3 regions of the Streptomyces sp. MS19 genome follow, and region 1 is predicted to be linked to each of the others. Evidence: predicted binding sites of a transcription regulator. Region 1 holds the regulator's gene; each other region holds the start of a gene.

Region 1 (2,250 bases):
GTCGTCGCCCCGCCGCTGGAACACCGCGTGCGGCGTCTCACGGATCTCGACGTACAGGTCACCGGCGGGGCCGCCGCCGGGACCCACCTCGCCCTCGCCCGCGAGCTGGATGCGCGTGCCGTTGTCCACACCCGCGGGGATCTTCACCGTCAGCGTCCTGCGGGTCCGCACCCGGCCGTCGCCCGCGCACTCGGGGCACGGGGTCGGCACCACGGTCCCGAAGCCCTGGCACTGCGGGCAGGGCCGCGACGTCATGACCTGGCCGAGGAACGACCGCGTCACCTGCGACACCTCGCCCCGGCCGCGGCACATGTCGCACGTCTGCGCCGACGTGCCGGGGGCCGCGCCCTCGCCGTTGCACGTGTTGCAGACGGTGGCCGTGTCGACCTGGATCTCCTTGGTCGTGCCGAACGCCGCCTCGTTGAGGTCGATCTCCAGCCGGATCATGGCGTCCTGGCCGCGCCGCGTCCGCGACTTCGGGCCGCGCTGCGACGCGGTGCCGAAGAAGGCGTCCATGATGTCCGAGAAGTTCCCGAAGCCCGCGCCGCCGAAGCCCGCGCCCGCCGAGGCGGCGCTCCCCAGCGGGTCGCCGCCGAGGTCGTACATCTGTTTCTTCTGCGGGTCGGAGAGCACCTCGTACGCGGTGTTGATCTCCTTGAACCGCTCCTGCGTCTTCGGGTCAGGATTGACATCCGGATGCAGTTCGCGGGCGAGCCTGCGGAAGGCCTTCTTGATGTCGTCCTGCGAGGCGTCCCGCTGCACGCCGAGGATCGCGTAGTAGTCCGTCGCCACTTAGTTCTCCGCGAGGATCTGTCCGACGTACCGTGCCACTGCGCGCACCGCTCCCATCGTTCCCGGGTAGTCCATGCGGGTCGGTCCGACCACGCCGAGCTTGGCCACCGCCTCGTCCCCAGAACCGTAGCCGACCGAGACGACCGAGGTGGAGGTCAGGCCCTCGTGGACGTTCTCGTGACCGATGCGCACGGTCATCCCCGAGTCCTTCGCCTCCCCGAGCAGCCGCAGGAGGACGACGTGCTCCTCCAGCGCCTCCAGCACGGGCCTGATCGTCAGCGTGAAGTCCTGTCCGAAGCGCGTGAGATTGGCGGTCCCGCCGATCACGAGCCGTTCCTCGGTCTCCTCGACCAGCGTCTCCAGCAGGGACGACAGGACGGTCGAGACCGTGCCGCGCTCCTCCTTGTCGAAGGAGTCCGGCAGATCCGCCACCAGCCGCGGCACCTCGGGGAACCGCTGCCCCGCGATCCGGCTGTTCAGCCGGGCGCGCAGGTCCGCGAGCGAGGTCTCGCCGAACGGCGCCGGGCAGTCGATCAGCCGCTGCTCGACCCGGCCGGTGTCGGTGATCAGCACCAGCATCAGCCGCGCGGGCGCCAGCGACAGCAGTTCGACGTGCCGCACCGTGGAGCGGCTGAGCGAGGGGTACTGCACGACGGCGACCTGCCGCGTCAGCTGCGCGAGCAGCCGCACCGTGCGGCCGACGACGTCGTCGAGGTCCACGGCGCCGTCGAGGAAGTTCTGGATCGCCCGGCGCTCGGCCACGGACAGCGGCTTGACGTCGGCGAGCTTGTCGACGAACAGCCGGTAGCCCTTGTCGGTGGGCACGCGCCCCGCGCTGGTGTGGGGCTGGGCGATGTACCCCTCCTCCTCCAGGGCCGCCATGTCGTTGCGCACGGTGGCCGGGGAGACCTGGAGGTTGTGCCGCTCCGTGAGGGCCTTGGAACCGACCGGCTCCTCGGTGCCCACGTAGTCCTGGACGATGGCCCTGAGCACCTCAAGCCTGCGTTCACTGAGCATGCCGCGCACCTCCCGTCCGGCCGTCGCCGCCCTTGGCACTCGACGTCACCGAGTGCCAATCCCTGGACCAGTGTACGGCCGGGTAGCACGCCCAGGGAATCGCGACCGGCGTGCCGGTTGTCGGCGGGGGCCGGGCGCGGGTGGCTCGTTGTCGTTGGCTCAGGCTAACGTCCCAGGTCCATGAGCACTTGGGAAGAGGTGACGGGCGGCGTGATCCGCTGCCGCCTGCCGGGCTGGGACGAGACGATCGGCGCCGTCGCGGGTGACGACGGCCTGCTGCTCGTGGACACGGGGCCCACGCCCGGCGCCGCCGCGGACGCCGGGCGGGAGGCGGCGGCGCTGCTCGGCCGCCCCGTGACGCGGCTGGTGGTCACACACCCGCACTTCGACCACCTGCTGGGCGCGGGCGCGTTCCCGGGCGCGGAGGCGTACGGGCCGCGG
Region 2 (2,250 bases), on a different contig from region 1:
GAAGACCGAGGCGGCCTGGAGCAGGGCCACGCCGCCACCGGCGACGATGCCCTCCTCGACGGCGGCCTTGGCGTTGCGCACCGCGTCCTCGATGCGGTGCTTGCGCTCCTTCAGCTCGACCTCGGTGGCGGCACCGGCCTTGATGACGGCCACGCCGCCGGCCAGCTTCGCCAGGCGCTCCTGGAGCTTCTCGCGGTCGTAGTCCGAGTCCGAGTTCTCGATCTCGGCGCGGATCTGGTTGACCCGGCCCTGGACCTGGTCGCTGTCGCCGGCACCGTCGACGATGGTGGTCTCGTCCTTGGTGATGACGACCTTGCGGGCGCGGCCGAGCAGGTCGAGGGTCGCGTTCTCCAGCTTGAGGCCGACCTCCTCGGAGATGACCTGGCCACCGGTGAGGATGGCGATGTCGCCGAGCATGGCCTTGCGGCGGTCGCCGAAGCCGGGGGCCTTGACCGCGACGGACTTGAAGGTGCCGCGGATCTTGTTGACCACCAGGGTGGACAGGGCCTCGCCCTCGACGTCCTCGGCGATGATCAGCAGGGGCTTGCCCGACTGCATGACCTTCTCCAGCAGCGGAAGGAGGTCCTTCACGTTGCTGATCTTGGAGTTGACGATGAGGATGTACGGGTCCTCCAGCTCGGCCTCCATGCGCTCCATGTCGGTCGCGAAGTAGGCGGAGATGTAGCCCTTGTCGAAGCGCATGCCCTCGGTGAGCTCCAGCTCAAGACCGAAGGTCTGGGACTCCTCGACGGTGATGACGCCTTCCTTGCCGACCTTGTCCATCGCCTCGGCGATCAGCTCGCCGATCTGCGTGTCACCGGCCGAGATGGAGGCGGTGGAGGCGATCTGCTCCTTGGTCTCGACCTCCTTGGCCTGGCCGAGCAGGGCCTCGGAGACCTTCTCCACGGCGGCCTCGATGCCCCGCTTCAGGGCCATCGGGTTGGCGCCCGCCGCGACGTTGCGCAGGCCCTCGCGGACGAGCGCCTGGGCCAGCACGGTCGCCGTGGTCGTGCCGTCACCGGCCACGTCGTCCGTCTTCTTGGCGACCTCCTTGACGAGCTCGGCGCCGATCTTCTCGTAGGCGTCCTCAAGCTCGATCTCCTTGGCGATCGACACACCGTCGTTGGTGATGGTGGGGGCGCCCCACTTCTTCTCCAGCACGACGTTCCGGCCCTTGGGGCCGAGCGTGACCTTGACGGCGTCGGCGAGCTGGTTCATCCCGCGCTCAAGGCCGCGCCGCGCCTCCTCGTTGAACGCGATGATCTTGGCCATGTGAAGTGGTCCTCCCAGAACAGGGGTGGATTGCGCCGGACCGCGCTGGTGCCCGCGACGGACGGCCCAGGGCCCGCGGTTCCTTGCCCCGCCTGGCCGCCGGACCTCACCGAACCGGTCCTTGCTGTCACTCTCACCTCTAGAGTGCTAACCCCATGATTAGCACTCTCCCCCGGCGAGTGCAAACCCCCTGGGGGGTGACACGCACCAGGGCCCGCACCCCTGTCCGGGATGCGGGCCCTGGTCGTGGCGCTCGCGGTGCGGTCGGCGGTTCAGACGGTCACCCGGACCATGTCGGCCTGAGGACCCTTCTGACCCTGAGAGATCTCGAACTCGACCCGCTGTCCTTCTTCCAGAGTGCGGTAGCCGTCCATCTGGATCGCGCTGTAGTGGACGAACACGTCCGCACCACCGTCTACCGCGATGAAGCCGTAGCCCTTCTCCGCGTTGAACCACTTGACGGTGCCCTGAGCCATTTCCTAACTCCCCATTTGTGCCGGCCCATTCACGAGACCGCACTCCGCGGGCCCGGGTCAGACCTGTCAGACCCCACCCCCCGGCCGTGTGGGGGTGTGCGCCGGAACGCGTGACCGCCGCTGAATGTATCTGCACGGACGCCCAGCGCAACAGGCCATTCGAGGGAGATTTCTTGAGACCACGATCCGGGCAAACGCCGCACAGGGGAAGGTAGTTGGACCATCCCCCCGGGCCCAAAAGTGCCAACCCGACAATTGGTGCACCAATTTTCGGCACGAGATTTGCGCGATGTGTCGCGAATTCATATGCGCCCGGCACGGGCGGGGGCGGGCGGCGCTCGCCACTTTAGCGTTCCCGTGACACGCGACCGCCCCGGAACACGCGGTTCCGGGGCGGCGGGGGCACCTGGACGGTGCGTTTTCGGACGTGCTCGCCGGACGCGCCGGGAGCGCGCGACGGCGCGCGCCCCCGGCGGGGGTCAGCAGCCGCCGGCGACGGCCG
Region 3 (2,250 bases), on a different contig from region 1:
TGCGCAAGGTCCCCCTGCGCGCCCCCGAACCCCCGGCCACCCCGCCCCGCCTCGTTCCCGAACCCGGCCACCTCGCCGGCGAAGGGCTCCCCCCGGTGATCGTCCGCGTCCCCACCGACCGGAAGGTGGTCTTCCTCACCATCGACGACGGCGCCGACAAGGACCCGGAGTTCCTGCGCATGCTCCGCGAACTGGACGTCCCCGTCAGCGGCTTCCTCTCCGACGAGGTCGCCCGGGAGGACTACGGCTTCTTCCGCGACGCGCTCGAAGACGGCCACCACAGCCACAACCACACCATCAACCACCGCGAGATGCCCCGCCTCACCTACGCCGAGCAGCGCGCCGAGATCTGCGGCCAGCAGGCGAACCTCGCCCGCGAACTCGACGAACGCCCCACCCTCTTCCGCCCGCCCTACGGCGCCTACAACCGCGACACCCTCCGCGCCGCCGCCGACTGCGGCATCGAGGTCGTCTCCCTCTGGGCGGAGGAGGCGTTCCCCGGCCACATCGACTACGGGCGCGCCGACCGCCGCTTCCACCCGGGCGACATCGTCCTCACCCACTTCAGGGGCGAGCGCGAGTGGGACGGCAGCATGGCGGACATGCTGCGCCGTCTCCTTGACGCCGTGAGCGAACAAGGATTCGCCATCGCCCGGCTGGAGGACTACGTGTGACCCGTGCGGCACGGGCGCCGGGACCCGCCCGGGACCCGCCGGGACCCGCCGGGGCCGGGGGAACGGCCCCGCGCGCCGCGCTCGTCCGTTAGGCTCGCGACCGGCGGCATTGGCACTCTGGTTGACTGAGTGCTAACCGCCGCCTAATCTCAACTCTGGCACTCACACCATGAGAGTGCCAGCTACGCGCGACGGGCGGACTCGGCACCCGCGACGACGGGTCCACCAGGTCGCCATCCAGCCATAGAAGCCCCGGATCTCCGAAGGGGGAGGTCGGATCGTGACGACCGCCAGCAAGGTTGCCATCAAGCCGCTTGAGGACCGCATCGTGGTCCAGCCGCTCGACGCCGAGCAGACCACGGCCTCGGGCCTGGTCATTCCTGACACCGCCAAGGAGAAGCCCCAGGAGGGCACCGTCCTTGCCGTGGGCCCCGGCCGCTTCGAGGACGGCAACCGTCTGCCGCTCGACGTGAAGGTCGGCGACGTGGTGCTGTACAGCAAGTACGGCGGCACCGAGGTCAAGTACAACAACGAGGACTACCTCGTCCTCTCGGCTCGCGACGTCCTCGCGATCATCGAGAAGTAACGGCATCGCACGCGACGCCGGACCGTGCCCCGGTACCCGCGCCGACCCGTTCGGCTGACCGGGCCCGGGGCACGGACGCGTCCGCCGGCCGCTCAGGCGGCGGACAGGACCGGTGACACCGGCCCGTCCACCACCTGAACGGCCGGCCGACCCCGTGGCCCGACGCACCCGCGCGGCACCACGGGTCCTCCAGCAGTCCGAGAGATCACGCACAAGGGGACACCCACAGCCATGGCGAAGATCCTGAAGTTCGACGAGGACGCGCGGCGCGCCCTCGAACGCGGCGTCAACGCGCTCGCCGACGCCGTCAAGGTGACCATCGGCCCCAAGGGCCGCAACGTCGTCATCGACAAGAAGTTCGGCGCGCCCACCATCACCAACGACGGTGTGACCATCGCCCGCGAGGTCGAGGTCGAGGACGCCTACGAGAACCTGGGCGCCCAGCTCGTCAAGGAGGTGGCGACCAAGACCAACGACATCGCGGGTGACGGCACCACCACCGCGACCGTCCTGGCCCAGGCGCTGGTCCGCGAGGGCCTGCGCAACGTCGCCGCCGGCGCCTCGCCCTCCGGCCTCAAGCGCGGCATCGACGCGGCCGTCGCCGCCGTCGCCGAGGACCTGAAGGCCAGCGCCCGCCCGATCGACTCCAAGGAGGACATCGCCGCGGTCGCCGCCCTGTCCGCCCAGGACAAGCGGGTCGGCGAGCTGATCGCCGAGGCGATGGACAAGGTCGGCAAGGACGGCGTCATCACCGTCGAGGAGTCCCAGACCTTCGGTCTCGACCTGGACTTCACCGAGGGCATGGCCTTCGACAAGGGCTACCTGTCGCACTACATGGTGACCGACCAGGAGCGCATGGAGGCCGTCCTCGACGACCCGTACATCCTGATCCACCAGGGCAAGATCTCCTCCATCCAGGACCTCCTGCCGCTGCTGGAGAAGATCATGCAGTCCGGCGCGTCCCGCCCGCTGCTGATCATCGCCGAGGAC

The links. The regulator HrcA, encoded in region 1, represses chaperone genes, less so after heat shock. The targets are predictions, from matches to a motif close to TTNGCACTCNGNNNNNCNGAGTGCNAA.
Region 2: groL (chaperonin GroEL) is a predicted target of HrcA. The motif match lies at 1,432-1,458, and genes of this name have one in related genera.
Region 3: groES (co-chaperone GroES) is a predicted target of HrcA. The motif match lies at 784-810, and genes of this name have one in related genera.

Annotation. Positions count from the first base shown of each region.
Region 1 covers NZ_JBJZOH010000015.1:10,976-13,225, forward strand. Annotated here, with positions in the region: gene dnaJ (molecular chaperone DnaJ) at 1-792, opposite strand, end outside; gene hrcA (heat-inducible transcriptional repressor HrcA) at 793-1,809, opposite strand; gene ACL02R_RS16525 (MBL fold metallo-hydrolase) at 1,990-2,250, shown strand, end outside.
Region 2 covers NZ_JBJZOH010000003.1:164,813-167,062, reverse strand. Annotated here, with positions in the region: gene groL (chaperonin GroEL) at 1-1,272, opposite strand, end outside; gene ACL02R_RS04830 (cold-shock protein) at 1,545-1,748, opposite strand; gene ACL02R_RS04825 (MoaD/ThiS family protein) at 2,228-2,250, opposite strand, start outside.
Region 3 covers NZ_JBJZOH010000003.1:223,600-225,849, forward strand. Annotated here, with positions in the region: gene ACL02R_RS05130 (polysaccharide deacetylase family protein) at 1-674, shown strand, start outside; gene groES (co-chaperone GroES) at 952-1,260, shown strand; gene groL (chaperonin GroEL) at 1,492-2,250, shown strand, end outside.